DNA from 3 places in the Streptomyces sp. NPDC005803 genome. Region 1 is predicted to be linked to each of the others. Evidence: riboswitches for the same ligand, from Rfam matches in the RefSeq annotation. Region 1 holds a riboswitch; each other region holds the start of a gene.

Region 1 (10,406 bases):
ACGCCGGCCGGGTCAGGGCCGTCGAGCAGTACCTCATCTCCACCGTCGACCACGGCTTCAACGCCTCGACCTTCACCGGCCGTGTCGTCGCCTCCACCGGCGCGGACGTCGCCGCCTGCCTGGTCGCGGCGGTCGGCGCGCTCTCCGGCCCGCTGCACGGCGGTGCGCCCAGCCGCGCCCTCGACACCCTGGACGCCATCGGCACCCCCGAGCGCATCGACGGCTGGATCCGCGAGCGGGTGCTCGCCGGTGACCGGATCATGGGCTTCGGTCACCCGGTCTACCGCACCGAGGACCCGCGTTCACACATGCTGAGGTCGATCGCCCAGGGCTTCGGCGGCCCGCTCGTGGACTTCGCCGTGGAGGTCGAACGGCAGGTCGAGGCGATCCTCGCCGAGCTCAAGCCGGGGCGCGAACTGCACACCAACGTGGAGTTCTACGCCGGGGTCGTCATGGAGCTGTGCGGGCTGCCGCGCGAGATGTTCACCCCGACCTTCTGCGCGGCGCGGGTCGTCGGCTGGAGCGCCAATATCCTGGAGCAGGCGGAGGACTCGAAGATCATCCGTCCGGCGGCCCGCTACGTCGGTCCGCCCCCGCCGCAGCCGGTCCCGGCAGTCTGACACCGCAGGAAGGCCCCCGTTGAACGCGTCGCCCCCGCCCCGCAGCCGGCAGATCCCCGTCATCGTCCTCGCGGGCTTCCTCGGATCGGGCAAGACGACGCTGCTCAACCACCTCCTGCGGCACCGCGCGGGAAACCGCATCGGGGTGATCGTCAACGACTTCGGGGCCATCGAGATCGACGCCATGACCGTCTCCGGGCAGGTCGGCTCGACCGTCTCGCTGGGCGGCGGCTGCCTCTGCTGCGCGGTCGACGCGAGCGAACTGGACACGTACTTGGAGACCCTGACCCGGCCCTCCGCCCGCCTCGACGTGATCGTCATCGAGGCGAGCGGGCTCGCGGAACCCCAGGAACTCGTACGGATGCTCCTGGCCAGCGACAACCCGCACATCGTGTACGGGGGACTGGTCGAGGTGGTCGACGCCGCCGAGTTCGCGGCCACCCGGGAGCGTCACCCGGAGATCGACCGGCATCTCGCCGTCGCCGACCTCGTCGTGCTGAACAAGACGGACCGGGCCGGTGAGGAGGAGCAGGCACGCATCCGGGAGGCCGTCGCGGCGACCGGCAGCGGGGCGGCGGTCGTCACCGCCACGTACGGACGCGTCGACCCGGAGCTGCTCTTCGATCCGGCGTTGCGGCCCGACGCCGAGGAGAAGGCGCGTCAGCTCACTTTCGAGGACCTGTACCTGGAGGAGCGCGCGCAGGAGGCCGGCGAGGAGCACGGGGCCCATCTGCACACCGTCTACGAGAGCGTCGACTTCACCTCCGAGGTGCCGATGGACCCCCGTCGGCTGATGGAGTTCCTCGACTCCCGGCCCCGTGGCCTCTACCGGATCAAGGGCTTTGTCGACTTCGGTGCGGGCGACCCGGAACACGCGTACGCGGTGCACGCCGTCGGCAGGTTCCTGCGGTTCGCCCCCAGGCCCTGGACACGCGGCGAGCCGCGCCTGACCCAGCTCGTGCTGATCGGTTCCGGCATCGACGCCGAGGCCCTCGGCAAGGAGCTGGAAGCCTGCCGCGCCCCGGGGCCGAAAACGGCGCAGGACGCCGCACACGAGCGGTCCATGTGGGGCGTCCTGCGGTACGTGCGGGAGCCCGGCGACGACGCATAGGGCGCGCCGGCGCCGGGCCTGCGGCCTACACGGGGCCGGCGATCACCGCGACCGGGCTCTCCAGCGGTGTGCCCGAACCGTCGCGTCGCGGATCGGGCTCGGGCAGCGAGGCCGGGGTGCCGTTCTTCTGCGCCGCCCTGGCCGGCGTCGCACCGGCCCAGGCGAACACCAGCACGTCCTCGCCCTTCAGGAACCGCTGACAGCGCACCCCGCCGGTGGCCCTGCCCTTGCGCGGGTACTGGTCGAACGGCGTGAGCTTGCACGTCAGCACCGAATCGTCCAGCGTGCCGTGCGAACCCGCGACCGTGAACACCATGGCGTCCACCGCAGGGTCCACCGCGGCGAACGAGAGCACCTCCGCCCCGTCCGCGAGCTTGACGCCCGCCATACCGCCGGCCGGACGCCCCTGCGGGCGCACCTGGGCGGCCGGGTAGCGCAGCAGCTGCGCGTCCGAGGTGATGAAGACCAGGTCCTCCTCACCGGTGCGCAGCTCCGCAGCGCCGACGATCCGGTCACCGGCCTTGAGGGTGATGACCTCCAGCTCGTCCTTGTTGGCCGGGTAATCGGGCACCACGCGCTTCACGACTCCCTGCAGGGTGCCGATCGCCAGCCCCGGCGAGGACTCGTCGAGCGTGGTGAGGCAGACGACCTCCTCGTCCGCCTCCAGCGTGAGGAACTCTCCGACCATCGCCCCGCCCGACAGGTTGGGCGCCGCATGGGTGTCCGGCAGCTGGGGCAGGTCGATCACCGCGAGCCGCAACAGCCGCCCGGTGGACGTCACCACGCCGATGTCGCCGCGCGCCGTGGCGGGCACCGCCGACACGATCACGTCATGCTTGGCCCGCTTGGCGTCCTCGGCGAAGACGATCGGGTCGTCGTTGGCCGTACGCGCCAGCAGACCGGTCGAGGACAGCAGGACCCGGCACGGGTCGTCCGCCACCTCCAGCGGCACCGAGGCGACCTGCGAACCGGCCGACTCCAGCAGCACCGTGCGCCGGTCGGTGCCGAACTTCTTCGCGACCACCGCCAGTTCCGTGGAGACGAGCTTGCGCAGTTCGGTGTCCGATTCGAGGATCGCGGTCAGCTCGGCGATCTCGGCGTCGAGGCGGTCGCGCTCGCTCTCCAGCTCGATCCGGTCGAACCGGGTCAGCCGGCGCAGCGGGGTGTCCAGGATGTACTGCGTCTGGATCTCGCTCAGCGAGAAGCGCTCCATGAGCCGCTCCTTCGCCTGGGCCGAATTGTCGCTCGACCGGATCAGCCGGATGACCTCGTCGATGTCGACCAGGGCGACGAGGAGGCCTTCGACCAGGTGAAGCCGGTTGCGGCGCTTGGTCCGGCGGAACTCGCTGCGCCGGCGCACCACGTCGAAGCGGTGGTCGAGGTAGACCTCCAGGAGCTCCTTGAGGCCCAGCGTGAGCGGCTGTCCGTCGACCAGCGCCACGTTGTTGATGCCGAAGGACTCCTCCATCGGCGTCAGCTTGTAGAGCTGCTCCAGCACGGCCTCGGGGACGAAGCCGTTCTTGATCTCGATGACCAGACGCAGTCCGTGCGAACGGTCGGTGAGGTCCTTGACGTCGGCGATGCCCTGGAGCTTCTTCGCCGAGACCAGGTCCTTGATCTTGCCGATCACCTTCTCCGGGCCGACGGTGAAGGGCAGTTCCGTGACGACCAGGCCCTTGCGGCGCGCCGTGACGTTCTCGACAGCGACGGTGGAGCGGATCTTGAACGAACCGCGCCCGGCCGCGTAGGCATCCTTGATGCCGCCGAGGCCCACGATCCGGCCGCCGGTCGGCAGGTCGGGGCCCGGGACGAACCGCATCAGGGTCTCCAGGTCCGCGCCCGGATGCTTGATCAGGTGCCGGGCGGCGGCGATCACCTCGCCCAGGTTGTGCGGCGGCATGTTCGTGGCCATGCCGACGGCGATCCCGGTCGCCCCGTTGACCAGGAGGTTCGGATACGCGGCCGGGAGAACGACCGGCTCCTGCTCCTGGCCGTCGTAGTTCGACTGGAAGGCGACGGTGTCCTCGTCGATCGACTCCGTCATCAGCGACGTCGCGTCGGCCATCCGGCACTCGGTGTACCGCATGGCGGCCGGCGGGTCGTCGTTGCCGAGCGAGCCGAAGTTACCGTGCCCGTCCACGAGGGGGAGCCGCATGGAGAACGGCTGCGCCATCCGCACCAGCGCGTCGTAGATCGACGCGTCACCGTGCGGGTGCAACTTGCCCATGACCTCGCCGACCACGCGGGCGCACTTCACGAAGCCGCGGTCCGGGCGCAGGCCCATCTCGTTCATCTGGTACACGATGCGGCGGTGCACCGGCTTCATGCCGTCACGGGCGTCCGGCAGGGCCCGTGAGTAGATCACCGAGTACGCGTACTCGAGGAAGGAGCCCTGCATTTCGTCGACGACGTCGATGTCGAGGATGTTCTCCTCGAAGTCGACCGGCGGCGGGGTCTTGGTGCTGCGGCGGGCCATCGCGGCTGCGACTCCTTCACGGATTCTGTTCGGGCAACCTCAGGTTCTGACGCGCACCATTGTGGACCGCCCCACTGACAACCCGGACCTCGACCCGTCCCAAAGGGCGTTCTCCACCCGTCCCGAAGCGGTCAGGACGCTCTTTCCCGCGAACTTTCGCGGCACGGGAACTTCGCCAGGTGTCGGTGCGCTTGCTTACAGTGGCAGGTCTCGCACCACATCCAGTATCGCGATCGAAGGGACGTACATGCCCATGGGTCACACGGCCACAGCCCAGGCCGGCTCCGGCGGCTTGACAGCGACCGAGCACCGTCTGGCCAACGGCCTGCGCGTGGTGCTCTCCGAGGACCATCTGACCCCGGTCGCCGCGGTGTGCCTCTGGTACGACGTCGGTTCGCGCCACGAGGTCAAGGGACGCACCGGTCTGGCTCACCTCTTCGAGCACCTGATGTTCCAGGGCTCCGGCCAGGTCAAGGGGAACGGTCACTTCGAACTGGTGCAGGGCGCCGGCGGGTCCCTCAACGGCACCACCAGCTTCGAGCGGACCAACTACTTCGAGACGATGCCGACGCACCAGCTGGAGCTGGCCCTGTGGCTCGAGGCCGACCGGATGGGCTCGCTGCTCGCCGCGCTCGACGAGGAGTCCATGGAGAACCAGCGCGACGTCGTCAAGAACGAGCGCCGCCAGCGGTACGACAACGTCCCCTACGGCACCGCGTTCGAGAGGCTGACGGCGCTCGCCTACCCGGAGGGCCACCCGTACCACCACACCCCGATCGGCTCGATGGCCGACCTGGACGCCGCGACACTCGAAGACGCGCGGACCTTCTTCCGCACGTACTACGCGCCCAACAACGCGGTGCTCTCCGTCGTCGGCGACATCGACCCCGAGCAGACGCTCGCCTGGATCGAGAAGTACTTCGGCACCATCCCCTCGCACGACGGCAAGCAGCCGCCGCGCGACGGCGCGCTGCCCGAGATCATGGGCGGCCAGCTGCGCGAGGAGGTCCGTGAGGAGGTACCGGCGCGTGCGCTGATGGCCGCCTACCGGCTGCCGCACGACGGCACGCGTGAGTGCGACGCCGCGGACCTCGCGCTGACCGTGCTGGGCGGCGGCGAGTCGTCCCGGCTGCACAACCGCCTGGTCCGCCGCGACCGGACGGCCGTCGCGGCCGGATTCGGGCTGCTGCGGCTCGCGGGCGCGCCCTCGCTCGGCTGGCTGGACGTCAAGACGTCCGGCGGGGTCGAGGTCGCGCAGATCGAGACCGCGGTCGACGAGGAGCTGGCCCGGTTCGCCGAGGAGGGCCCCACCCCCGAGGAAATGGAGCGCGCGCAGGCACAGTTGGAGCGCGAGTGGCTGGACCGCCTCGGTACGGTCGCGGGCCGCGCCGACGAACTGTGCCGGTTCGCCGTGCTGTTCGGTGACCCGCAGCTCGCGCTGACCGCCGTGCACCGGGTGCTCGACGTGACCGCGGAGGAGGTCAAGGCGGCCGCCAGGGCCCAGCTGCGGCCCGACAACCGGGCGGTGCTGGTCTACGAGCCGGTCGAGCCCGCCGAGGCCGCCGAAGAGGCGGACGCCGCCACCGACACCGACGCGCACGAAGGAGCGGACAAGTGACCGACGCTGCCGCGACGGGAGTTTCGATGGAGTACCACCCGCAGCCCGCCCCGGGTGTGGCCAGGCCCTGGGCCTTCCCCGCGCCCGAGCGCGGCTCCCTGCCCAACGGCCTCACGGTCCTGCGCTGCCACCGCCCCGGCCAGCAGGTCGTCGCCGTCGAGATCTTCCTCGACGCCCCGCTGGACGCCGAGCCCGAGGGTCTGGACGGGGTCGCCACGATCATGTCGCGTGCCCTGTCCGAGGGCACCGACAAGCAGAGCGCCGAGGAGTTCGCCGCCGAACTGGAGCGGTGCGGCGCCACCCTGGACGCCCACGCCGACCACCCCGGCGTCCGGGTCTCCCTGGAGGTTCCGGCCTCCCGGCTGGCCAAGGCCCTCGGGCTCGTGGCCGAGGCGCTGCGGGCGCCGGCCTTCGCCGACAGCGAGATCGAGCGGCTGGTGGGCAACCGGCTGGACGAGATCCCGCACGAGCAGGCCAACCCGGCCCGGCGCGCCGCGAAGCAGCTCTCCAAGGAGCTCTTCCCGGCCACGGCCCGCATGTCGCGCCCGCGCCAGGGCACCGAGGAGACCGTGGCCCGGATCGACTCCGCGGCCGTGCGCGCCTTCTACGACGCCCACGTCCGCCCGTCCACCGCGACCGCGGTGGTGGTCGGCGACCTCACGGGCATCGACCTGGACGCGCTGCTCGCCGAGACCGTCGGCGACTGGTCGGGCAACACCGCCCAGCCGCGGCCCGTCCCCCCGATCACCGCCGACGACGCGGGCCGTGTGGTGATCGTGGACCGCCCCGGCGCGGTGCAGACGCAGCTGCTGATCGGCCGGATCGGCGCCGACCGGCACGACAGCGTCTGGCCGGCCCAGGTGCTCGGCACCTACTGCCTCGGCGGCACGCTCACCTCCCGGCTCGACCGGGTGCTGCGCGAGGAGAAGGGCTACACCTACGGCGTGCGGGCCTTCGCCCAGGTGCTGCGCTCCTCGGCCCCGGGCTCCGCCTCCGGTGCGACGGGCGCCGCGATGCTCGCCATCAGCGGCTCCGTGGACACGGAGTCCACCGGTCCGGCGCTGGAGGACCTGTGGAAGGTCCTGCGCACGCTGGCGGCCGAAGGGCTGACGGACGCCGAGCGGGAGACGGCCGTGCAGAACCTCGTGGGGGTCGCCCCGCTGAAGTTCGAGACGGCGGCCTCCGTCGCGGGCACCCTCGCCGACCAGGTGGAGCAGCACCTCCCGGACGACTACCAGGCGCAGTTGTACGCGCGCCTCGCGGAGACCGGCACGGTCGAGGCGACCGCGGCCGTGGTCAGCGCCTTCCCGGAAGACCGGCTGGTCACGGTCCTGGTCGGCGACGCCTCGCAGATCGCGGAGCCCGTCAGGGCGCTGGGCATCGGTGAGGTGTCGGTCGTCACCGGCTGACGGTCCTTTCGCCTGATACCGGGGCGAAGGGGAAGACCCTGGCGGGGTGAACCCCGCCAGGGTCTTTCCATTTGCCCGCTTTGCGGGAGAGGTTGCCCGTCTGCCCTGTGGGATGCGCTACAAAACGCCCTGTCCGTTTGGTGGGGGGAAGTGCCCCCGTTTAGCGTCGTCTCCGCTGTCCGTCACTCGTATGCCGCATCCGCGACGTACCGGGCAGCCATCGCCGAGTCCCCGTCAGGCGCGAGCCTGGGGAGCCGGGGACCCACGCAGTCCCTGGGGTGAATCGGATGCCCGTGCCTCGTCCGAGGCCGGGGGATCCGTAGGAGACCTTCCTGCTCCGAACCCGTCAGCTAACCCGGTAGGCGAGAAGGAAGGAAAGGACCAGCCACTTCATGGCGTTCACCCGTGCCACCGGGAAGCACCGTGCCCCGGGCCGTCTGACGCGCAACGGCGCGAGGGCCGTCGGCATCGCGACCCTGGCCACCACCGGCGTCATCGGCGGGCTGGCCTCCCCGGCCCTCGCCGCGGACACCGAGACCCCCTCCGTCGTCGACACCGGCCTCACCCAGGTCATCGCCATCGAGGACGACCTCGCCGACCGGATCGACGCACAGGCCGACGCGCAGCAGCACCAGGCCGACGTCGCCGAGGAGAAGGCCGAAGCGGCGAAGAAGGCCGAAGCGAAGAAGAAGGCCGAGGCGGAGGCGAAGGCGAAGGCCGCCGCCCGCGCCAAGGAGGCCCGCGAGAGCGCCTCCCGCGCCGCCCGCTCGGCCGAGCGCGCCCGGCTCGGCTCCTTCCAGCTCCCGGTCGCCGGTTCGTACGTGAGCACCGGCTACAAGTCCAGCGGCTCGCTCTGGTCCTCCGGCAGCCACTCAGGCATCGACTTCCACGCCGCGTCCGGCAGTTCCGTCGTCGCCGTCGGCGCCGGCACGGTCGTCGAGGCCGGCTGGGGCGGGGCGTACGGCAACAACATCGTGCTGCGGATGACGGACGGCACGTACACCCAGTACGGCCACCTCTCCTCGATCGGCGTGTCCGTCGGCCAGAGCGTCGGCGGCGGCCAGCAGATCGGCCTCTCCGGTTCCACCGGCAACTCGACCGGCCCGCACCTCCACTTCGAGGCCCGCACCACGCCCTCGTACGGCTCCGACATGGACCCGGTCGCCTACCTGCGCGCCCACGGCGTCTCCGTCTGACCGCCCCGAAGACCCCACGGCGAAGGCCCCGGCGACACGCCGGGGCCTTCGCCGTGTCGGCGTACCGCACCGGTCTTTGCCGGCCGTCCGCGAACGGCCGGCGACCAAAAGATATTCATGAATTTCCACCCGCCGTCGGAAATGCGACCGCATTGCAATAGAGTCGCAGGACAGGCGTCGATCGGCCGCGCGCTGCGGGGATTAAGGCGGAGGTTCGGACATGCGCATTCCGGCGCATTCGGTATGCACGGCAATCCGTGACGACATCGTCTCGGGCGTCTTCGAACGCGGTAGCCGGCTCACCGAGGAGGTGCTCGCACGTCGATACGGGGTTTCCCGCGTTCCGGTGAGGGAAGCGCTGCGCACCCTGGAGTCCGAGGGGTTCGTGGTCACCCGCAGACACGCCGGAGCGTGTGTCGCCGAGCCCACCGAGCAGGAGGCGGCCGACCTCCTGGAGGTCCGGATGCTGCTGGAGCCGCTCGGCGCGGCCCGTGCCGCCCACCGCCGTACGGACGCGCACCTCAAGGTGTTGCGCGGCCTGGTCAGGCTCGGTCAGGAGCGCGCCCGCCGGGGGGAGGGCGAGGATCTGCGCTCCCTGGGCGGGTGGTTCCACGAGACGCTCGCGCAGGCCTCGGGCAGTCCCGGCCTGATCGCGCTGCTCACGCAACTCCGGCACAAGACCGCGTGGATGTACGAGGTCGAGCACCCGGCCCGTCCGGGCGACACCTGGGCCGAGCACGGGGCGATCGTGGACGCCGTGGCGCGGGGCGACGCGGAGAGGGCGAGAACCCTGACCGCCCACCATGCCGAGCGGGCCACCGCCGCGCACCGGCTGCGCCGCCCCGGCCGGCCGGATGCCGCCGCTGTCCGCACCGGCCGGGTGAGGAGTTCGCAACATGCCGTAAACACCCCGAGTGGCCGGCATTAACAATTGCGCCGTATACAAAGAATAAGAATTCCGCGGGGCTTTCTTTCCGCTGCCCGAATTGGCTGGGGGAGCGTGCGCGTCGCCGGACTGCCCGGGCCCCTTTATGCGGAGAAGTGAGCGCACGTGCGTAAAGGTGTGCGCGCAGACGAAAGAGCCGCGGCCCCGGGTCAAGGGTGCCGCGGCTCTCGCGCGTGCGTTCCAGCGGTCGTGACCGAAGGGTCAGACGGTCTCCGGAAGCTCCTCGAGCCCCTCGGTGACCAGCTTGGCCAGACGGTCCAGAGCGGCTTCGGCGTTGTCCGCGTCGGACGCGAGCACGATCTCCTCGCCGCCCTGCGCACCCAGGCCGAGCACCGCGAGCATGGAGGCCGCGTTCACCGGGTTGCCGTCGGCCTTGGCGATGGTGACGGGGACGCCGGAAGCCGTCGCGGCACGGACGAAGATGGAAGCGGGGCGGGCGTGCAGGCCCTCGGCCCAACCGACGTTGACGCGGCGCTCAGCCATGGTTCTGCCCTTCACGAATCAATGGTTGTCTAGACCAGTCTCTCATGCAGTGCGCGGTGCTCCGGCCGACCCGCGGACCGCTCTCCACCCGCGCCCCGCCGTCGTCCGGCCCCCCTCAGACTGCCCCGGCCCCAGCCCTCACGCGACCGCTGACCGAGCCGTAGGCTTTGCCCATGCACCCCTCTCCGGAGCAGAGTCCGCATCACACCTACCCCGCTCACTGGGAGGCGGACGTGGTGCTCCGCGACGGCGGCACCGCACGCATCCGGCCCATCACCACGGACGACGCCGAGCGGCTGGTCAGCTTCTACGAGCAGGTCTCCGACGAGTCGAAGTACTACCGCTTCTTCGCTCCCTATCCCCGGCTCTCCGCCAAGGACGTCCACCGCTTCACCCATCACGACTACGTCGACCGGGTGGGCCTGGCCGTCATGGTGGGCGGCGAGTTCATCGCCACCGTCCGCTACGACCGGATCAACGCGCAGGGCAGGCCGGCCTCCGCACCCGCCGACGAGGCCGAGGTCGCCTTCCTGGTCCAGGACGCGCA
Region 2 (10,406 bases), on a different contig from region 1:
ACCGCCTGGTCGACGTCGAACTCGTCGACGGCGTCGGTGACTTCCGGCTGCTGTCCCGGCGCGCCGCCGACGCCGTGCTCGAACTCACCGAGTACAACCGCTTCTCCAAGGGCCTCTTCGCCTGGGTCGGCTTCCCCACCACCACGTTCAGCTACGAGAACGCCGTACGGGAACAGGGACGCTCCGCCTGGACCTTCGGAAAGCTGCTGAACTACGGCCTCGACGGGCTCCTCTCCTTCAACAACAAGCCGCTGCGCGCCGCCCTCTACCTCGGCATGCTCCTGATGTCCCTGGCCTTCGTCTACGCCGCCTGGATCGTCGGCGTCGCCCTGGTGAAGGGCGTCGACACCCCCGGATACGTCACCCTCCTCGTGGTGCTCACCGCCCTCGCCGGAGTCCAGATGGTGATGGTCGGAGTGGTTGGCGAGTACGTCGGCCGGATCTACTACGAGGTGAAGCGCCGCCCGCACTTCCTGGTGAAGGCCACCAACACCCGCACCCGCCGGCCCGCCCAGGAGCAGGAAACCCTGGAGTTCGTACGCCGATGACGGTCAAGGCACAGATGGCCCGGTTCGCCCTCGTGGGCGCGGTGAACACCGGCACGTACTACGGCTGCTACCTCGTCCTGCTGCACCGGCTGCCGTACATAGCGGCTCATGTGCTGGCCTTCGCGCTCAGCATGACCGGGTCGTTCTTCCTCAACTCCTACTTCACCTACCGCACCCGGCCCACCTGGCGGAAGTTCCTGCTCTTCCCCCTCACCAACGCGGCCAACTTCGTCATCACCACCGGCGGCGTCTACCTGCTGGTCGACCTGGCCGGATTCAGCAGCCGGTACGCCCCGCTGGTCGCGGCAGCCGCCGCCATCCCCATCACCTTCGTCGTCTCGCGCACGATCATGCTGCGACCGGACGCCCCGCCGAAACCGGTCGAGCGGGTCGGCTGAGCCGGGCGGTACGGAGCCGGGTCCCCCGTATGGCAAAGTAACCCGGTCACATGCGCTGAGCTGGGCAAAGCCCTCCCGCCGCGCATCACTGGGCGGGGCCGTCGCTCCCGCAGCGGCCCGTCACGTCCGACGCGCCGCCCCGCCCTTGCCCGAACCACTCGAAAGGTGCGTCGTGAACGCGAGAAGACATCGTGCGCTGCTGGCCGCCGTCGCAGAGATGCTGGAGCCCGGTGAGCAGGTCCAGGCGACGTCGCTGGTCAATCTCAGCCAGGTCTCCGTCAAGAAGAACATAGCGGTGGGACTCGCCGCGGCGGTCCTGAGCGGTGGAACGATCATCGCCGCGGCGACCCCGCAGCCGATGTACCTCGCGGCCAGCGGCACCCGCCTGTTCCTGTTCCAGGCCAACCCGGCGTTCGCCAAGCCGGACCGGCACGTGGCGACGTTCCGGATCCCCGAGGTCAAGCGGTCCGAGGTCAAGCACGGGCTCGTGAAGCATTCCTTCGTCCTCCTCCACGAGCCCACCGGGAGCGCGCTGCGCATCTTCTTCCCCCGGCTCGCCGCGGGCAGGGACCTGGACGCCATCGCGGCACTCATACCGACGGCGACGGCGTAGCGGCAGGAAGGGCCACGACGGGCCCCGCCCCGCACACCCCCGCCGCCCGCCGAAACCGCCCCCACACGCCGGCGCGGCCACGCCGCCGGACGCCCACATCCCCAACTCCTCCCGAATCGTTGGTCGAATCAGTGGCCCGGACCAGCTCCACTGCCTACCATCGATCACCGCAAGGCTTTGTGCACCGCCGCACAATCTCCTCGGGAGGCTCCTTTGCACCGCCGCCGTCGCACCGCGCTCATCGTCTCCGCCGCACTGCTCACCGCAGCGCCGCTCCTCACCGCCTGCGGCAGCCAGGCCCACCCCGGCGCCGCGGCCGTCGTGGGCGGGGACCGGATCACGGTGGCCACCGTGCAGGGCCAGGTGGCGGACGTACGCCAGGCACAGGACGCCTCCGAGCAGTCCGCCCAGATGACCGGCCAGTCCGGCCAGCTCGTCCGCGCCAAGCTGCACGGCCTGATCCTGGACCGGGTCCTCGACAAGGCGTCGGCGGACGCCGGGGTGACCGTCACCCGCGCCGAGATCCAGCAGATGCGGCAGTCGGCCGTCGCCCAGTACAAGGGGGAGGACGGGCTGCGCGCCGCGGTGCTCCAGGAGCGCTGGATCGCCCCGGACCAGATCGACGCCTTCCTGCGCGAGCAGGTCCAGCTGACCAAGCTCGGCCAGGCGCTCGGCGCCGACCCGACGACCCCGGCCGGCACGAAGATCCTCGGCGACGCGCTGACGAAGGCGTCCAAGGCGCTCGAGGTCGACGTCAACCCGCGCTTCGGCGCCTGGAACAACCAGCAGATCCAGCTCGGTGAGTACAAGGCCCCCTGGATCACCCAGGTCACCGAGCCGGCCCAGTCGGCCGCGGAGGCCGGGGCCTGAGGACGGTTGGGCGGCCGGGGTAGATTCGCAGGGTGAACGCTGAAGACCCCGGCCGCATCGTCCTGCTCACCGCCAGCCACCGCGTGGCCCCCGGCCTGCTGTCCTGGCCCGCCTGGCAGACGCTGCACGCCGCCGACCGGGTGCACTGCGGGGAACCGGACCAGCCTCAGCTGCCGTACCTGCGCGAAGCGGGCATCACCGTCACGCTCGGCGTGCCCGAGGCACAGGAACTCGTCGACGCGTGCGCCGGCGGCCGGACCGTCGTCGTCCTCACCGGCGGCGAAGGCAACCAGCCCCTGACGGACGGGCTCGCCCGGCTGGCCGGCTCGGGCCGGGTACGGATGCCGAACCTGGAACTCCTGCCCGGTTCGTACGACCTGCCGGGCGCCCGGCTCCTCGATCTGGTCCAGGTCATGGACCGCATCCGCGTCGAATGCCCGTGGACCTCGCAGAAGACCCACGAGGGCCTCGCCAAGTACGCCATCGAGGAGGCGTACGAACTCGTCGAGGCGATCGAGGACGGCACCCGCGAGGAACTGCGCGAGGAGCTCGGGGACGTACTGCTCCAGGTCGTCCTCCACGCGCGCATCGCCGAGGATGCCGACGAGGAGCCGTTCTCCGTGGACGATGTCGCGGCCACGCTCGTCGAGAAGCTGATCCACCGCCACCCGCACGTCTTCGGCGACGAGACCGCCGAGACGCCCGAGGACGTCCACGCGCACTGGCTGCGCACCAAGGCCATCGAGAAGCAGCGCGCATCCGTCACCGACGGCGTGCCGCTCGGCCAGCCCGGTCTGGCCCTCGCAGCGAAACTGGCGAGCCGGGTCCGTACCGCCGGCCTCGACGTAGCACTCCCCGAGAGCGGGAACGGGGGCGACGACATCGGCTACCGCCTCCTCGCCCTGGCCGTGCGCGCCCAGGAGGACGGCACCGACCCGGAGGCCGCCCTGCGCGCCGCGGGCCGCGCCTACCGGGACGCGATCAGGGCGGCGGAGGGGCTCGGCTGAGGGCGGACGGCCACAGGAGGCGCCGGAGGGCTGCGGATAACGTCGGGGGGGTGAACGACCACCCCGCCGGCCGCCCCGCCGAAGCCCCTGCCGGCTGCCCCGCCCACGCGGCACCCACCGCTCCGCCCGCGCCCGAACTCTTCACGTGGGAGTTCGCCACCGACCCGTACCCGGCCTACGCATGGCTGCGCGAGCACAGCCCCGTGCACCGCACCACGCTGCCGAGCGGGGTCGAGGCCTGGCTCGTGACCCGGTACGCGGACGCCAGGGAGGCGCTCGCCGACGCCCGGCTGTCCAAGAACCCGGCACACCACGCCGGGTCCGCGCACGCCAAGGGGAAGACGGGCATTCCGGGCGAGCGCAAGGCGGAGCTGATGACGCATCTGCTCAACATCGACCCGCCCGACCACACCCGGCTGCGCCGGCTCGTGTCCAAGGCGTTCACCCCGCGGCGCATCGCGGAGTTCGAGCCGCGGGTGCAGGAGCTGACCGACCGGCTCATCGACGGGTTCGCCGGGAAGGGGGAGGCGGACCTCATCCACGAGTTCGCCTTCCCGCTCCCCATCTACGCGATCTGCGACCTGCTCGGGGTCCCCCGCGAGGACCAGGACGACTTCCGCGACTGGGCGGGCATGATGATCCGCCACGGCGGGGGCCCGCGCGGCGGGGTGGCCCGCTCCGTGAAGAAGATGCGGGGCTACCTCCTCGAACTGATCCACCGCAAACGGGAGGACCCGGGGGACGACCTGATCTCAGGGCTGATCCGGGCGAGCGACCACGGCGAGCACCTGACGGAGAACGAGGCCGCGGCGATGGCCTTCATCCTCCTGTTCGCCGGCTTCGAGACGACCGTCAACTTGATCGGTAACGGCCTCCACACCCTGCTGGGCCACCCGGAGCAGCGCGAGCGGCTCCAGCGCTCGCTGGCCGCGGGGGAGACGGAGCTGCTGGCCACCGGCGTCGAGGAACTGCTGCGGTACGACGGGCCCGTGGAACTCGCGACCTGGCGGTATGCCACCGAGGCGCTGACCATCGGTGGGCAGGAGGTCGGCGAGGGGGATCCCGTGCTCGTGGTGCTGGCGGCCGCCGACCGGGACCCCGCGCGCTTCGACGGACCGGACACGCTGGACCTTGCGCGGCGTGACAATCAGCACCTCGGCTACGGGCACGGCATCCACTACTGCCTGGGAGCACCGCTCGCCCGGCTGGAGGGGCAGGCAGCCCTCGCCACGCTCCTCAGACGCCTTCCGGACCTGCGACTTGCGGGGGAAGCTGCCGATTTGCGCTGGCGGGGCGGGCTCATCATGCGGGGGCTGCGCACCTTGCCGGTGGAGTTCAGCCCGGGACCGGCGCTCGGTGAAGGTGACACTCTGTCAACTCTGTGACTTTCACGTGATCTCTGCTGCATCGACTTGTGACACACGTTCGAGTCCCGCTAGGTTCACCGTTCGACTCACCAGTCACTCGTCAGTCACACGGAAGGCATTCCCATGGGCTCCGCGAACGGCAGACACCGTCGCCCTCGGCAGGCACCCGCGATCATCGTCGCCGCAGGCGTGACCGGCTCGGCCATCGCCATCCCGCTGCTCGGCGCGGCGGGTGCGCACGCCGCCGACGCCTCGACCTGGGACCGGGTGGCCGAGTGCGAGAGCGGCGGCATGTGGAGCGCCGACCTCGGCAACGGTTACTACGGGGGCCTGCAGTTCTCGCAGGACCTCTGGAAGTCCTACGGCGGCGACTCGTACGCCGAGCGCGCGGACCTCGCCAGCCGCTCGCAGCAGATCGCCGTGGCGGAGAAGGTCCTGGCGGACCGGGGATCGAAGGCGTGGCCCAGTTGCGCGGTCGTCTCGGGCCTCGCCGTGGACACCGGCCTGCCGGGTGTGGACCCGGGCAGCGCTCCGTCCGCGGACCCCGCCGGGAGTGCGGACACGTCCGCGAGCGCATCCCCCGCCGACCCCTCCGAGCACGCCGCCCCGTCGGACGGCGCGACCTCGAAGACGACGAAGCCCGCGGGCGACGCGAAGGGCAAGACGGCCGAGCCGGACGCGTCCGCGTCGTCGCCGGCCACGCCGTCCGCCACGCCCTCGGGTGAGGCCTCCGGGTCCCAGGAGGACGCGGGGGCGCAGGAGAAGGCCGGCAAGCACCGGGGCGCGCCCGCCCCCGAGGAGAGCCGGTCGGCCGGTCTCGGTGGTGACCGGGACGCGGGGCGGCATGCCTCGCGGGGTGACGGTGACGCACGCGACCCTGGCGCCGCGGCTGCTGACGGTACGTACACCGTCCGGGCCGGCGACAATCTCTGGGCGATTGCTGACGCACAGAAGCTGTCCGGCGGCTGGACGGCGCTGTACGAGGCCAACAAGGCGGAGGTCGGCTCCGATCCGGACCTCATCCTGCCTGGCCAGAGCCTCGATCTCGGCGTGAAGGCCGAATGAGCGCGGTCTGATCATCAGCTGAAAACGCCCCCGAAACTGGGGTAGTTAAGAGGCCTATGTCCCACTTTTGACTCAGTGAGACATGGGTCTCTTTGCGTGAACTGGCGCATCTTGTTCCGGAGGCCCCGTCACATCCGCCCCGACCTGCGCAAACAGCGGTTATTCGGATGCGCGTAAGGGCCGTTTATCCGGTATGTCTATCTTTGGTTCTGGGGGTGGAGTGTGTTTACGGTCGGAACCGCTCGCACCGCGGGCCCCATCGACCGTCACGCCGAATCCTGCCGTCGGTCGAAGGGAACAGACGCGTAAAGCGCCGTAGGCAGGAGCGGGGGACCCAGGTAAGCGCCGGGCCCGATCGTCGGGAGACGCATCAGGACCGGCTTGGGGTGAAGTCGCACGCAAGGACGTGCGACCGGGCAACTCACTTGGCCCGAACCCGACAGCTCACCTCGTAGGCGTCGGTGAGGAGAAGTCTCGATGCTGCTCAACAGCAAGGGCAACAAGCACCGTCGCCCGTCCAAGGCCGTCCGTCTCGCCACGCTCGCCGGTGTCGCCGGTGCCGCCATCGCCGTGCCCCTGATGGGCGCGACCGGCGCCTCCGCCGCCTCCGTGGCCACGTGGGACGCCGTCGCCCAGTGCGAGTCCGGCGGCAACTGGTCCATCAACACCGGCAACGGCTACTACGGCGGTCTGCAGTTCTCGCAGTCCAGCTGGGCCGCCGCCGGCGGCACCCAGTACGCGGCCCGTGCCGACCTGGCCACCAAGGCCCAGCAGATCGCCACCGCCGAGAAGCTCCTCGACATGCAGGGACCGGGCGCCTGGTCCTGCGCCGGCGCCGGCAACCTGAGCAACGACGGTGTCGACCCCGGTGTCGGCACCGGCTCCGCCGCCAAGACCGAGACCCCCAAGAAGCAGTCGGCCCCGGTCCAGAAGGCCGAGCCGAAGAAGGCCGAGCGCGCCGAGGCCCCCTCCACCAACCGCTCGGACCGTTCGACCGCCCCCAAGGCCGAGTCGAAGACCGTCACCACCCCGACCGGCAAGAAGGTCGAGAAGGGTGATGGCGAGTACAAGGTCGTCACCGGCGACTCCCTGAGCAAGATCGCCGCCGACCACAAGGTCGAGGGCGGCTGGGAGCAGCTGTTCAAGCTGAACAAGGACATCGTCACGGACGCCGACCTCATCTACCCGGGTCAGCAGCTCCACCTGACGAAGTAGTGGCGATCTCTCCTCGCTGATCACTCCGGCCGCCCCGGCCCCGTGCGCACCCTCCCCCGTGTGCGCCGGGCCGGGGTCGGCCGGTTTCCGCGTCGCTCGTTCAACTGTTGTAGTTACCGGCCAGTAAATTTCTGGTCCTATGCCCTGCTATGCCTGCCCTTGGGTCCTTTTTCGTCCCAGGGGACGGGCGGTCGGCCGACTGAGAGGGCCCAGCCGGTTAGGCTCTTGTCGCAAGGCCAAAGCGACCCTGCACCACCAGTGTCACATTCCAGAAGGAGATGCCTCGTGCCGTCCATCGACGTCGTCGTAGCCAGGGAAATCCTCGACTCCCGCGGAAACCCCACGGTCGAGGTCGAGGTCGGCCTCGACGACGGCAGCACGGGCCGTGCTGCTGTGCCGTCCGGCGCCTCCACCGGCGCGTTCGAGGCCATTGAGCTTCGCGACGGAGACCCCAACCGCTACCACGGCAAGGGCGTCGAGAAGGCCGTCCTCGCCGTGATCGAGCAGATCGGCCCGGAGCTCGTCGGCTACGACGCGACGGAGCAGCGTCTGATCGACCAGGCGATGTTCGACCTGGACGCCACGGAGAACAAGGGCTCGCTCGGCGCCAACGCCATCCTCGGCGTCTCGCTCGCCGTGGCCCACGCCGCCTCCGAGGCCTCGGACCTGCCGCTGTTCCGCTACCTCGGTGGCCCGAACGCGCACCTGCTGCCCGTCCCGATGATGAACATCCTCAACGGTGGGTCGCACGCCGACTCCAACGTGGACATCCAGGAGTTCATGATCGCGCCGATCGGCGCGGAGTCCTTCTCCGAGGCCCTGCGCTGGGGCGCCGAGGTCTACCACACGCTGAAGAAGGTCCTGAAGACCAAGGGCCTGTCCACCGGTCTCGGTGACGAGGGCGGCTTCGCGCCGAACCTGGAGTCGAACCGCGCCGCCCTCGACCTCATCGTCGAGGCCATCAAGGAAGCCGGCTACGCCCCGGGCAAGGACATCGCGCTCGCGCTCGACGTCGCCGCCTCGGAGTTCTACAAGGACGGAAAGTACGAGTTCGAGGGCAAGTCCCGCTCGGCCGCCGAGATGACCGAGTACTACGAGGAGCTCGTCTCCGCGTACCCGCTGGTCTCCATCGAGGACCCGCTGTACGAGGACGACTGGGCCGGCTGGAAGGTCATCACCGACAAGATCGGCGCCAAGGTGCAGATCGTCGGTGACGACCTCTTCGTCACCAACCCGGAGCGTCTGGCCCGTGGCATCGAGGAGGGCTCCGCCAACGCCCTGCTCGTCAAGGTCAACCAGATCGGTTCGCTGACCGAGACCCTGGACGCCGTCGAGCTGGCCCAGCGCAACGGTTTCAAGTGCATGATGTCGCACCGCTCCGGCGAGACCGAGGACGTCACCATCGCCGACCTCGCGGTCGCCGTGAACTGCGGTCAGATCAAGACCGGCGCCCCGGCCCGCTCGGACCGTGTCGCCAAGTACAACCAGCTGCTGCGCATCGAGGAGATCCTCGACGACGCCGCGGTGTACGCGGGCCGCTCGGCGTTCCCGCGCTTCAAGGGCTGACGCGTACTCACGTACGACGAGGCCTGAGCAACCCCGGCGGGGTGAAGTGCCCCGGCCTCCGTCCGTCCCCGCACTCGGTCCCGTACCGTGTGCGGGGACGGACGTGCGTAATGGGGAGGCGGAGACATGGCCGCGAAGGACCGGGACCGGTTCTCCACCGCGACCCGGCTGCGGTTGCTCGGCGAGCAGACCGCAGCCCGCGTGTACCGGTCCCAGAACCGCCGTCAGGCCCGCCGCTCCCGGCTGACCGGCCGGGCGGCGTTCCTGGCCCTGGTCGTCTGCTCCCTGATCGTCGCCCTCGCGTACCCGATGCGGCAGTACGTATCGCAGCGCGACGAGATCGCCGACCAGGAGCGGCTGGCGCAGGAGGCGGAGGCCCGCACCGAGGAGCTGCGTGACGAGAAGGCGCGGCTCGAGGACGACGCCTACGTCAAGCGGCTGGCCCGTGAGCACCTGCACTACCTTCTTCCCGGGGAGACCGGCTACACCGTGGTCGACCCCGACGCGGTCAGGGAGCGCAACGGGAAGCAGGAGGAGACCGACCGGCCGTGGCACTCCAACCTGTGGGACGGCGTCGACAGCGCCGACGGCGGCTGAGCCCCGGCCCCTGTTCCCCTCGCTCCCCTGACGTCGTTCCTCGTACCTCCCCGTCTCCGTCTGCGGAACCGCAGTTCGAGCAGTCCGATCAGAACCCTAGGCAGGCATGGAAACGCCCCCTCCCCAGACCGAGTCCACCGCGCCCACCGACGCGGACATCGCCGCGTTCCAGCAGCAGCTGGGGCGCCCGCCGCGCGGGCTGCGCGCGATCGCGCACCGTTGTCCGTGCGGCAACCCGGACGTGGTCGAGACGCAGCCCCGGCTGGAGGACGGTACGCCGTTCCCGACGACGTACTACCTGACGTGCCCGCGTGCGGCGTCCGCGATCGGCACGCTGGAGGCGAACGGGGTCATGAAGGAGATGACCGAGCGCCTCGCCACCGATCCCGAGCTGGCCGCCGCGTACCGGGCCGCGCACGAGGACTACCTCGCGCGGCGTGACGCCATCGAGGTACTGGAGGGCTTTCCCAGCGCGGGGGGCATGCCGGACCGGGTGAAGTGCCTGCACGTGCTCGTCGGGCACTCGCTGGCCGCGGGACCGGGCGTGAACCCGCTCGGGGACGAGGCGATCGCGATGCTGCCGGAGTGGTGGCGCAAGGGGCCGTGCGTGACGCCGTGCGGCGGGCCGGGCGAGGATGGGGGCGAGGGCTGAGCGTCCTCGCCCGGGGGCTCTGCCCCCGTGCCCCCGCTCCTCGATCGCCGGAGGGGCCTGAGCGGGGCTCTGCCCCCGTACCCCTGCTCCTCAATCGCCGGAGAGTTGAAGACATGACACGCGTGGCCGCCATCGACTGCGGTACCAACTCGATCCGTCTGCTGGTCGCGGACGCCGACCCCGCCACGGGTGAGCTCGTCGAGCTCGACCGGCGGATGGAGATCGTGCGGCTGGGGCAGGACGTCGACCGGACCGGCCGGCTCGCCCCCGAGGCGCTGGAGCGGACCTTCGCCGCCTGCCGGCGGTACGCGGAGGTGATCAAGGAGCTCGGTGCCGAGAAGGTCCGCTTCGTCGCCACCTCCGCCTCCCGGGACGCGGAGAACCGGGACGATTTCGTCCGCGGGGTGCTGGACATCCTGGGCGTCGAGCCCGAGGTGATCACCGGCGATCAGGAGGCCGAGTTCTCGTTCGACGGGGCCACCAAGGAGCTCGCCGGGCGCGACGACCT
Region 3 (10,406 bases), on a different contig from region 1:
CAGGGCGGGGACCAAGAGCGTGCTGCCGCTGCACCGTGTCCCGGAAGGGGCCCAGCTGCCCGGCGTCACGATCGACGTCGGCACGCGGTCGAAGGGCTTCATCGGCAGTTCGGGGCGGTGGGCGGTCGTCTTCGCGACCCTGGACGACGGGTCCCCGCAGGCTCGGGTGGTGAACACCGACACCGGTGCGGTGACCCGGACGTTCCCCGTCCGTCCGTACGCGCTGTCCGGCACCACCCTGTGGACCGTCGAGGGCAACGACACGGCCGTCGGCTACGACATCAGGACCGGCGCGCGCACCGAGTCCGCCTATGTGCCCGGCTGCCTCCTCGACGGCGTCCAGGGGATCGGCCACTGGGTGCTCTGGAACTGCGCCGGACCGAGGGACGACGAGGGGATCTACGACCTCCGGACCCGCACCATCACTCCCCTGGGCATCGGCTACGGTGCGGGCGCCCAGCTGGGGGACGGGTTCGTCGCCTATCCGTCGGGCGGCCGCCTGATGGTGAAGGATCTGGGCGCCGGCGGGACGACGCACGACACCGGCGCCGACGTGTCGTCCTCCAGGACCGTGTGGACGGTCGACCCTGCCACCGGGACGCTCGCCTGGTCGGACACGACCGGGGACATCCACCTCGCGGACAGCGGCGTCGAGACGGCCGCCGTCGCCCTCAGGGACAGCGATGCCGCCAGGTCCCAGGCGGTGAACGGGGGCAAGGCCCCCTGGACGCCGCGCTGGTGGGTGACCAAGCCGGTCAGCTCGTGGGCGCTGACGTTGCGGAACACGGCGACCGGAGCAGTGGCGCGGACGCTCTCGGGCGGCACGGCGCACGGACTGGTGGCTGCTTCGTGGGACGGCAAGGACGCGGCCGGCAAGCTCGTCGCCAACGGCACGTACACCTGGACCCTGTCGGCGAAGCCGGCCGACGGACAGGGCGCGGCCCTCGCGGTGTCGGGTTCGGTGAAGGTGACAGGCGGTGCGGCTGTCAGCCGCGACTTCGTCGGCAACGACGGCTTCGGCGACCTTCTGGCATTCACGCCGGCGGGTGGGGCCGACTTCCGGGCCGGTACGGGTACGGGCCTGGTGAACGCCGCGGTGTCGGGTTCGGGCTGGACGGGTGCGAACAGCGTGACGGCGGCGGTGCCGTTCGACGATGTGAGCGGTGACCGGTGCAACGACGTGCTGGTGCGGGTGAAGAGCGGTGAGCTGCGGGCGTACAAGCCGTCGTGCGGTGGGGCGTTGGAGTCGACGACGCCGTTCACGAAGGTGGGCCCGGGCTGGAACGTGTACGACGTCCTGACCTCGCCCGGTGACCTCACCGGTGACGGGCGGGCGGATCTGATCGCCCGGGAGACGACGACCGGATACCTGTTCCTCTACGAGAGCGAGGGCGCCGGTGTCTTCAAGGCGCGCGTGAGGATCGGTACGGGCTGGAAGGGCTACCTGCTCACCGGGGCCGGTGACCTGAACGGTGACGGCAAGGGCGATCTGCTCGCCCGGGACGCGGCCGGGGCGTTGTGGCGGTACGCCGGGACGGGCCAGGGCACGTTGGCGACCCGCGTGAAGGTCGGCGGCGGCTGGCAGATCTACGACGCGCTGGTCGGGGTGGGCGACGTGAGCGGTGACGGCAAGGCCGATCTCCTCGCCCGGGACACGTCCGGTGTGCTGTGGAGCTACCGAGGCGACGGCAAGGGCCTGTTCGCGAGCCGGGTGAAGGTCGGCGGCGGCTGGAAGATGTACTCCAGGCTCGCCTGAGCACGGCGCGGTCCGGCTCTCTACGCGGGGGCCGGGCCGCGCGAGCCGCCACACGGGACCGCGTCCCGCGCATGCCGTGCCCCCGGCGCGGGAATCGCTGGGGGCATGACAAGCAACCCACCTGGAGCGCCTGCCGGGCAACCGTCCCCGCCCTCCGCGGCCGGCCCGCCCGACCTGTCGAAGCACCCGTCCGACACCACGGCCCCGCCCGCCACTCCCGCCCCGCCCGCCGGTTCCGACGAGGCGAGGCTGGCCGAGCTCGGCTACACACAGGTCCTCGCCCGCCGGATGTCCGCCTTCTCCAACTACGCGGTCTCCTTCACGATCATCTCGGTGCTCTCCGGCTGCCTGACGCTCTACCTGTTCGGCATGAACACCGGCGGCCCGGTCCTGATCACCTGGGGCTGGGTCGGCGTCGGGCTGATGACGCTGTTCGTCGGCCTGGCGATGGCCGAGATCTGTTCGGCGTACCCGACGTCGGCGGGCCTGTACTTCTGGGCCCACCGGCTGGCCCCGCCCCGCTCGGCCGCCGCGTGGGCGTGGTTCACCGGCTGGTTCAACGTGCTGGGCCAGGTCGCCGTGACCGCCGGGATCGACTTCGGGGCGGCGTCGTTCCTGGGCGCCTATCTGAACCTCCAGTTCGACTTCGAGGTCACCCCCGGCCGCACGATCCTGCTCTTCGCCGCGATCCTGCTGCTGCACGGCCTGCTGAACACCTTCGGCGTGCGGATCGTCGCGATCCTCAACAGCGTCAGCGTCTGGTGGCACGTGCTGGGGGTGGCGGTCATCGTCGGCGCCCTGACCTTCGTACCCGACTCGCATCAGTCGGCGTCGTTCGTCTTCACCGAGTTCGTGAACAACACCGGCTGGGGCAGCGGGTTCTACGTGGTGATGATCGGGCTGCTGATGGCGCAGTACACCTTCACCGGCTACGACGCCTCCGCCCACATGACCGAGGAGACCCACGACGCCGCGACCGCCGGCCCGCGCGGCATCGTCCAGTCGATCTGGACCTCCTGGATCGCCGGTTTCGTCCTCCTCCTCGGCTTCACCTTCGCCATCCAGTCGTACGACGGGGCCCTGGCCTCCCCGACCGGCGCCCCGCCCGCCCAGATCCTCCTCGACGCCCTGGGCGCCACCGCCGGCAAGCTCCTGCTCCTCGTGGTGATCGGCGCCCAGCTCTTCTGCGGCATGGCGTCCGTGACCGCCAACAGCCGGATGATCTACGCCTTCTCCCGGGACGGCGCCCTGCCGTTCTCCCGGGTCTGGCACACGGTCAGCCCCCGCACCCGCACCCCCGTGGCGGCGGTCTGGCTGGCCGCCGCCGGCGCGCTGGTCCTGGGCCTCCCGTACCTGATCAACGTCACCGCGTACGCGGCCGTCACCTCCATCGCGGTGATCGGCCTCTACATCGCGTACGTCATCCCGACCCTGCTCCGCCTCCTGCGCGGCGACGACTTCCGCCCCGGCCCCTGGCACCTGGGCCGCTGGTCCCGTCCCATCGGGATCGTCGCGGTGGTGTGGGTCGTGGTCATCACCGTGCTGTTCATGCTGCCCCAGGTCTCGCCCGTCACCTGGGAGACCTTCAACTACGCCCCGGTCGCGGTCCTGGTGGTCCTGGGCTTCGCCGCCACCTGGTGGTTCGCCTCGGCCCGCCACTGGTTCCTCAACCCGGATCACCCACGCACGCTCGCCCGTAAAACGCCTCGCTGAACGGGGCCGGTTCCACGGCGACGGGGCCCGGCAACCGATACCCGATCGGCGGCCGGGCTACGGCGGGCTATGCTCGGGGGTGATTCGCCGAGGGCCGTTAGCTCAATTGGTCAGAGCAGCGGACTTTTAATCCGTTGGTTGTGGGTTCGAGTCCCACACGGCCTACCTCCGGCGGGGCGGGGTGACCTCCCCGACCTGCTGCTCAGCGCCTCGACCGGCTTCGTCCGGTCGAGGCGCTGCGTCGTTCCCGGCCGGCGGCGGGGTCTTCCCGTCGGACAACGGCACCTTCGCGGTGTTCCTGGCCGTGTCCCCCGCCGATCCCACCCCCGGCGCGCTCTCGGGACCCCGCGGGGCTGCCGCCCGAACCGCCCACGGACGCGGCCCGTTGCGCGGCCGCCGTGTCCGCGTGCTCCTGGTACCAGGACGGCCGCTCTTTCGGCATTCCAGGCCGGTCGGGCGGCGCCGCTTCATAAGGTGATCTTCATGCCTTCGACGAACAGACGTCTCGTTGTCCGCGCCGCCCTTCTCGTGGCGCTCCTCGCTCCGGTCTGGGGATGCGCGAACGGGGACGGGTCCGCCGCTCCGGACGGACCCGCGGACGGCAAGCCCTCGCCCGAGCGCCCAGCCACCCCGGGACTGGGCCGCATCCTCGTCGGCGGCAGGGCGGTCACGGGTTCCGAGCCGTCCGGGAACGCGAAGGTCCCGTACCGGCGCACCTACACCGACGGGGAGTTGTACGCCCCCGTCACCGGATACCGGTCGACGGCCTTCGGAGCCGCCGGCCTGGAAGGCGTGTACGGCGACGAGCTGACCGCGGGAGTCTCCGGCGGCGGCCGGACGTCGGGCGACGTGACGACCACCATCGACCCCTCCGTCCAGCGGGCCGCGATGGAAGGGCTGAGGGGCCACAAGGGCGCCGCCGTCGCGCTGGACGCCGGAACCGGGCAGCTGCTGGCCGTGGCGAGCACACCGTCGTACGACCCGGGGCGGTTCAGCGGCAATACGACGGCGGACACCGAGGCGTGGAAGCGGCTGATGCGGGACCCGGACAAGCCGATGCTGAACCGGGCGCTGCGTGAGGCGCTGGCGCCGGAGGGGACGTTCGGCGTCGTGGTGGCGGCCGCCGCGCTGGAGCGGGGCCTGTACGCGTCGGTGGACGACAGCACGCGCAGTCCCGCCCCCTACACGGCGCCGGGAAGCGCTTCGGAGTTCTCGGACGATCCGGCGCACTGCCGGAACGCGTCCATCCGGAACGCCTTGCGTCACGGGTGCCACAACGTCTTCGCCGCCATGGCCGTGGAGATGGGGCAGCCGGCGGTGGCCGCCATGGCGGAGGCGTTCGGCTTCAACGGGGAAGAACTGCGCACCCCTGTCCGGCTCGAGGCGAGCGTGTACCCCCGAAGCGGTGTGAACGGGGCCGACGTGGCGTTCGCGGGGGCCGGTCTGGGGGGCGTCACCGCCACACCGGTGCAGATGGCCCGGGTCGTGGCCGCTGTCGCCAACGGCGGGGAGCGCGTCGACCCCCAGATGGTCGCGAAGGTGGTGCGGGCCGACGGCAGCGTGGTCAAGCCGGCGGAGGATGCCGCCAGGCGTGCGAAGCGGATCATGCGGCGCGGGACGGCGGAGCAGCTCCGGTCGGCACTGGAGACATCCGCTGCCGGGGCGCGCGCCGGAGGCGGTACGGGCGCGGTGATCGGCGGAACGTCCGGTCGGGTCACGCCCAGTCCGTCGTACGGGGACGGGGCGACCGCGTGGTTCGTGTCGTACGCCCGGACGGGCGAGGGAGGGCTGATCGCGTGCGCGGTGCGGATCACCGATGCGGACGGCGGGGCCGGGGAACCGGCCGGTTCGGCGCCGGCGGTCCGGGTCGCGGAGCTGATGGGCCGGGCCACCGCGTGACTCGGTGACCGCTCGCCGGTGTGCCGGCCGGCTTCCGCATGTCCCTACGACGGCGGCGCCGGTGCCCGCCGTGGGCGGGAGGGCGCCGGCGCCGTGGGTGCGGGTGGTCAGACGAGGAGCTTCGTCTTCGCCCGCAGGTACTCGTCTTCCGTGATCGCGCCCTTGTCCCTGAGGTCGGCGAGTTTCGACAGGTCCTCCACGTGGCCGGTCTTCGCCGCGCCGTGCGCGTCGGACGTGCCCGCGGCGTCCCTCACGTACGCCTTGAAGGCCGCGTCACGTTCCTTCGCGTCCTTGATGTCGCGCTGGCCCATGGTTCTGCCGCGCGCGATCACGTAGACGAGGACGCCGAGGTACGGCAGTACCAGGGCCAGGATCAGCCAGCCCGCCTTGGCCCAGCCGTTGAGGTCGTCACTGCGGAAGATGTCCGTGATGACCCGGAACAGCAGGAAGAGCCACATGACCCAGAGGAAGAACCAGAGCATGGTCCAGAACAGGTTGAGCAGGGGATAGTCGTCCATCGGTCCACTCCTGGCGCCGCGTCGAATGACTGGGTCTGCGTCGATATGACTGAATCTGAAATAAGTCATATCACCGCATTCCTGCATGCGCCCGTTGGAGTTTCCCTTGTTCCGCCGGGGGGGGGGGAGGGGAACGGGCGGGCGCGCGGGGTGCGGACCGGTGCGGCGTGGAGTGAGGTGGCTACTTCTCCGGTACGGGGGTGGCGGCGGCCGCGTCGGCGGAGCGCTCCGTGGGCTCGGGGTCGGCCGGCCGCGGGACCGTGGAAGCGGGCGTGGTCGCCGCCTGGGCCGCGCGTGCGGCCTGCGAGGTCTTGCGGCTGTGCGCCAGGATGCCTATGAAGCCCGCGATGAACCCGCTGATCAGGCCCGATACCGCGTGGTTGGCCGCGTTGACCGATTCGCTGTCCGGCAGACCGATGGCCACGTAGTTCACCGCCGCACTCATCACCGCGCCCATCAGGCCGCCGATGAGACCGCTGATGACGGCGCCGCGTACGGGGGAGGGCGGGGTGGCCGGGGTGGCCGGGGCGGGGGCAGGGGCGGGGGTGAGCGGTGCGGTCATCGTCGAGGGCCCTCCAGACAGGCTGCGATGAGAGACCGGGAGCGGCTCGCGGGGCGCGGCGACATGCGCGCTCCGGGACCGGCTCGCCCGGGCAGCCCGCCGATCCGGGGGATGCAGCAGTTACCTTGCGGCAGAACACGTGTTCCTTGCAACACCTTCTCGTTTTCGCCACTTTGAGGGCTCGGGGGAGATCGCCCGAGGAGGCGGTGATGTCTCTGGGCCCCAACGGGGCTGCTGTGTCGGTTTGTTCGGGCCCGCTGACGCCGATCCCCGGCCGGTCAGCGGCGGTTGAGGGGTGGTGGACGCGGAGGGCGGGCACCGGACTGACCTGGACAGGTGCGCGGACGCGGGGCCGGTCGGCGGGCCGCTCCGGGTGCGGGTGGCGCGGGACGCGGGGCCGGTCGGCGGGCCGCTGCGGGTGCCGGTCGCGTGGGCGTGCGCGCCGGGTGGTCATGAGTGCGTCGAACATGCCGTAGAGTTGTGTTCACCGACGCGGGGTGGAGCAGCTCGGTAGCTCGCTGGGCTCATAACCCAGAGGTCGCAGGTTCAAATCCTGTCCCCGCTACTGAAGGTTCAGGCCCGGCACGCATGCAGCGTGCCGGGCCTGAGTCGTGTGTGCGCCGTCGGCCCGCCGGGTCGCCCGGCGTGAGCCGCATGCCGCGTACGTCCCCCCATTGGCCGATGACGAGTCGCCCCGCGACCCCGTTGCGGGAAGCCTGGAGGGTGGTGCGCGGTACCGTCCGCGGCCGTGGATGCACGGGGTAGGAGAACAAAAGGTGGGGAAGCGGGAGGAGCGGCGGCGGAGGCGTGCCGGGGGTGTGCGGACCCGCCGGTTCGTCCGGGCGCTGCCTGCGCTGATGATCGCCGGGGGCGTGCTGTTCGATGCCGCCAGCCCGCCCTCCTTCACGGCCGTCCCGTTGTTCGCGGCGGCTCCGCTGATCGCCGCGCCGTTCTTCTCACTGGCCAGCACGGTCCGTACCGGTGTCGCGGCGCTGCTGGCGGTCGCCGCGCTCCGGCTCTACAGCGGCACCCTCTTCCAGGTCGTGCCCTCCATCGAACTGCTCACGGTCCTCACCGTCTCCGTCCTCGCCGTCGTGATCAACGGGGTCGTGCGGCGCGGCAACGAGCAGCTGGCCTCGGCCCGCGTCATCGCGGAGACGGCCATGCGGGCGGTGCTGCCGACGCCGTCCGACCGGATCGGCGGGCTGAGCGTGGCCGCGAGGTACGAGGCGGCGCAGGCGGACGAGTTCGTCGGCGGCGACCTGTTCTCGGTGACGGACACCCCGCAGGGGGTGCGGCTGGTGGTCGGGGACGTGCGCGGCAAGGGGCTGGACGCCGTGGAGGCGGTCGCGGTGATCATCGGTGCCTTCCGGGAGGTGGCCGAGGACGAGGAGACGCTGGAGGGGGTGGCGGGGCGGCTGGAGCGTGCGCTGGCGCGGGAGTCGAGCCGGCGCGGCGGCCTCGACGCGGTCGAGGGCTTCATCACCGCCGTGCTCGTGGAGATCCCGCCGGGTGCGGACCGGGTGCGGATCGTCAACCGCGGTCACCCCGAGCCGCTGCTGCTGCACACGGACGGGGCACTGGAGGTGCTCGGCCCGTCGGTGCCCGCGCTCCCGCTGGGGATGGACCTGGGGGTGTGGCCGGACCGGGCGGACGAGTGGGACCTGCCGGCCGGCGCGACGCTCCTCCTTTATACGGACGGCCTCTCCGAAGCCCGTAACGCCGAAGGCGTCTTCTACGACCCCGCCGAGCGGCTGCGGGGGCGGATCTTCCCGGGGCCCGAGGAGCTGCTGTCCGCGCTGACCGACGACGTGCGGCTGCACACGGGCGGCGAGTCGACGGACGACATGGCGCTGCTCGCGGTCGCGCGGCCCGCCGAGGGCCAGCCCGTCCGGCGCAGGACCGTGAAGATCGTGGGCTTGGGCGGCGGCGGCCCGGCCTGAGCCCCGCGGTGACCGGCGGGGTGGGAGCGGTTGTCCACGATGCCACCGTCCGTGACCGAAGGACACCGCTCCGCATAACATTTGACACAACGTCAGAAAACGGGTGACGCCTGAGGGGCGATCAACTCGTCCGATTCCACCCGGTTGTGTCCCGTAAAGTCCAGGCCAAAGACGTGAACGATCAGTGGGAACAGCTTGGATTCGGACCCTGGTGTCTATTAACGTTCGATAACGCAGCGCGGTTGTCCCAGCCGCCGTCAGTGGCGGCACCGTGCGCGAGCGCCGAATTCCGCAAGGGAACCGGGGAACCACCTACATGGGGTGAATCGGGCAACTCTGTCCTGTGACGAGGCAGAGGTACCCGTAGGAGACCTTCCTGCTCCGAACCCGTCAGCTAACCCGGTAGGCGAGAAGGAAGGAAAGGAGTGCGCCCCCGTGGCGTCCAACAAGCCTGCCCCCGAAGCTCCCTCACGGTTCGGGTCCGAGTACGGCGATGACTTCGCGACCCGGCCCGCCACCGCTCTCACGGAGTGCGGGGCCGACTACGCGACCGACTACGGGACCGATCGGGGCAGCGACTTCGGAAACGACTTCCGCGCCGATGCGGCCGGGCCCGACCGGACCTGGGAGGAATGGAATCCCACCGAGGAGTCCGTCCGCCCCGTCCGCGGCAAGCACCGCGTCGCCAAGCAGCGCAATGGTCTGGCCCGCAGCTCCACCGTCCTCGGCGTCGGCGTCATCGCGGCCGTCGGTGCGGGTGGCATGGCCACCGCCCAGAGCAAGCCGCCGGTCTCCATCTCTCTTCCCGATTCCATCGCGGACAATCTCCCCGACGCCAAGTCCCTTCCGGGCGTCGGCGCACTCTTCTCGAGCGGGTCCGAGGCGGACGAGGCCGCGACCGCTTCCGCCCCGCTGACGAGCGCCGGCATCACCACCGCCGAGGCCGAGCAGGGCACCACCGACGCGGGTGAGGCGCTGCGCGCCCGCATCCTCCAGCAGGCCGAGCAGCAGCAGGACGCCGCCGACGCCGAGGTCAAGGCGGCCGCCGAGAAGGCCGCTGCGGAGAAGGCCGCCGCCGAGGCGAAGAAGCAGCAGGACGCCGCCGAGGCGAAGATCGCCGCGGAGAAGAAGAAGGCCGCGGAAGAGGCGAAGAAGAAGGCGGAGGCCCTGCGCCTCGCCAAGCTCGCCGCCAGCTACGCCATTCCCACCTCCTCGTACACGATCACCTCGACCTTCGGTGAGGCCGGATCGATGTGGTCCTCCGGCTTCCACACGGGCCTCGACTTCGCCGCGCCTACCGGTACCCCGATCAAGGCCGTCCACACCGGCACGGTCAAGTCGGCCGGATACTCCGGCTCTTACGGCTACCGCACGGTCCTGGAGCTGGAGGACGGCACGGAGGTGTGGTTCTGCCACCAGTCCTCGATCGACGTCAGCGTCGGCCAGAAGGTCACGACGGGTGACACCATCGGACGCGTCGGCGCGACCGGCAACGTGACCGGTCCGCACCTCCACCTGGAGGTCCACACCGCGGACGGCACCGGCGTCGACCCGATGACCTGGCTGCGCGCCCGGGGCCTGACGGTCTGAGACCGCCCCGCACGCCGCTTCGTTCTCCGGCCCACGCAACCCCGGCAGCCCTGACGCTCACCCCCGACGTCAGGGCTGCCGGTCCGGCCGCCGATCCGTCGCCCAGACGCCCTGGCTCCTCGTCTGCCCATCTGCCCGTCTGCCTGCCCGAAGGACCGGCAGGGCACGGTCCACGGTCGACGAGATCGGCCGACGTCGTGGTCGCGGAATCAGGTGTACAAGGCATGGAATAGCGGAACCGGCGGAATCGGTTGTTCCCTTTATGACTTCTCTCCGAAAGCTCGGCTCCTCCGGCCTCCAGGTCTTCCCGCTCGCGCTCGGGGGCAACGTCTTCGGCTGGACCGCCGACGAGGCGCAGTCCTTCGCCGTCCTCGACGCGTACGCGGCGGCAGGCGGCAACTTCGTCGACACCGCCGACTCCTACT

The links. A riboswitch is a leader RNA that binds a small molecule or an ion and turns the genes downstream of it on or off. The one in region 1 is predicted to bind cyclic di-AMP.
Region 2: another riboswitch for cyclic di-AMP. It lies ahead of ABZ454_RS05545 (transglycosylase family protein); the one in region 1 lies ahead of ABZ454_RS15455 (M23 family metallopeptidase).
Region 3: another riboswitch for cyclic di-AMP. It lies ahead of ABZ454_RS32100 (M23 family metallopeptidase); the one in region 1 lies ahead of ABZ454_RS15455 (M23 family metallopeptidase).

The regions. Positions count from the first base shown of each region.
Region 1 covers NZ_JBEXXO010000009.1:174,322-184,727, reverse strand. Annotated here, with positions in the region: gene ABZ454_RS15480 (citrate synthase) at 1-620, shown strand, start outside; gene ABZ454_RS15475 (GTP-binding protein) at 640-1,731, shown strand; gene ABZ454_RS15470 (DNA topoisomerase IV subunit A) at 1,757-4,207, opposite strand; gene ABZ454_RS15465 (pitrilysin family protein) at 4,455-5,825, shown strand; gene ABZ454_RS15460 (pitrilysin family protein) at 5,852-7,234, shown strand; cyclic di-AMP (ydaO/yuaA leader) riboswitch at 7,446-7,613, shown strand; gene ABZ454_RS15455 (M23 family metallopeptidase) at 7,627-8,430, shown strand; gene ABZ454_RS15450 (GntR family transcriptional regulator) at 8,651-9,358, shown strand; gene ABZ454_RS15445 (HPr family phosphocarrier protein) at 9,578-9,859, opposite strand; gene ABZ454_RS15440 (GNAT family N-acetyltransferase) at 10,033-10,406, shown strand, end outside.
Region 2 covers NZ_JBEXXO010000003.1:34,888-45,293, reverse strand. Annotated here, with positions in the region: gene ABZ454_RS05580 (glycosyltransferase family 2 protein) at 1-548, shown strand, start outside; gene ABZ454_RS05575 (GtrA family protein) at 545-946, shown strand; gene ABZ454_RS05570 (hypothetical protein) at 1,119-1,559, shown strand; gene ABZ454_RS05565 (SurA N-terminal domain-containing protein) at 1,773-2,429, shown strand; gene ABZ454_RS05560 (nucleoside triphosphate pyrophosphohydrolase) at 2,462-3,436, shown strand; gene ABZ454_RS05555 (cytochrome P450) at 3,487-4,821, shown strand; gene ABZ454_RS05550 (transglycosylase family protein) at 4,927-5,868, shown strand; cyclic di-AMP (ydaO/yuaA leader) riboswitch at 6,170-6,341, shown strand; gene ABZ454_RS05545 (transglycosylase family protein) at 6,346-7,083, shown strand; gene eno (phosphopyruvate hydratase) at 7,369-8,649, shown strand; gene ABZ454_RS05535 (septum formation initiator family protein) at 8,776-9,246, shown strand; gene ABZ454_RS05530 (DUF501 domain-containing protein) at 9,353-9,898, shown strand; gene ABZ454_RS05525 (Ppx/GppA phosphatase family protein) at 10,012-10,406, shown strand, end outside.
Region 3 covers NZ_JBEXXO010000029.1:67,826-78,231, forward strand. Annotated here, with positions in the region: gene ABZ454_RS32060 (FG-GAP-like repeat-containing protein) at 1-1,756, shown strand, start outside; gene ABZ454_RS32065 (amino acid permease) at 1,862-3,469, shown strand; tRNA gene ABZ454_RS32070 (tRNA-Lys) at 3,561-3,634, shown strand; gene ABZ454_RS32075 (penicillin-binding transpeptidase domain-containing protein) at 3,953-5,368, shown strand; gene ABZ454_RS32080 (SHOCT domain-containing protein) at 5,476-5,886, opposite strand; gene ABZ454_RS32085 (hypothetical protein) at 6,068-6,448, opposite strand; tRNA gene ABZ454_RS32090 (tRNA-Met) at 6,940-7,013, shown strand; gene ABZ454_RS32095 (PP2C family protein-serine/threonine phosphatase) at 7,225-8,391, shown strand; cyclic di-AMP (ydaO/yuaA leader) riboswitch at 8,662-8,815, shown strand; gene ABZ454_RS32100 (M23 family metallopeptidase) at 8,827-9,981, shown strand; gene ABZ454_RS32105 (aldo/keto reductase) at 10,244-10,406, shown strand, end outside.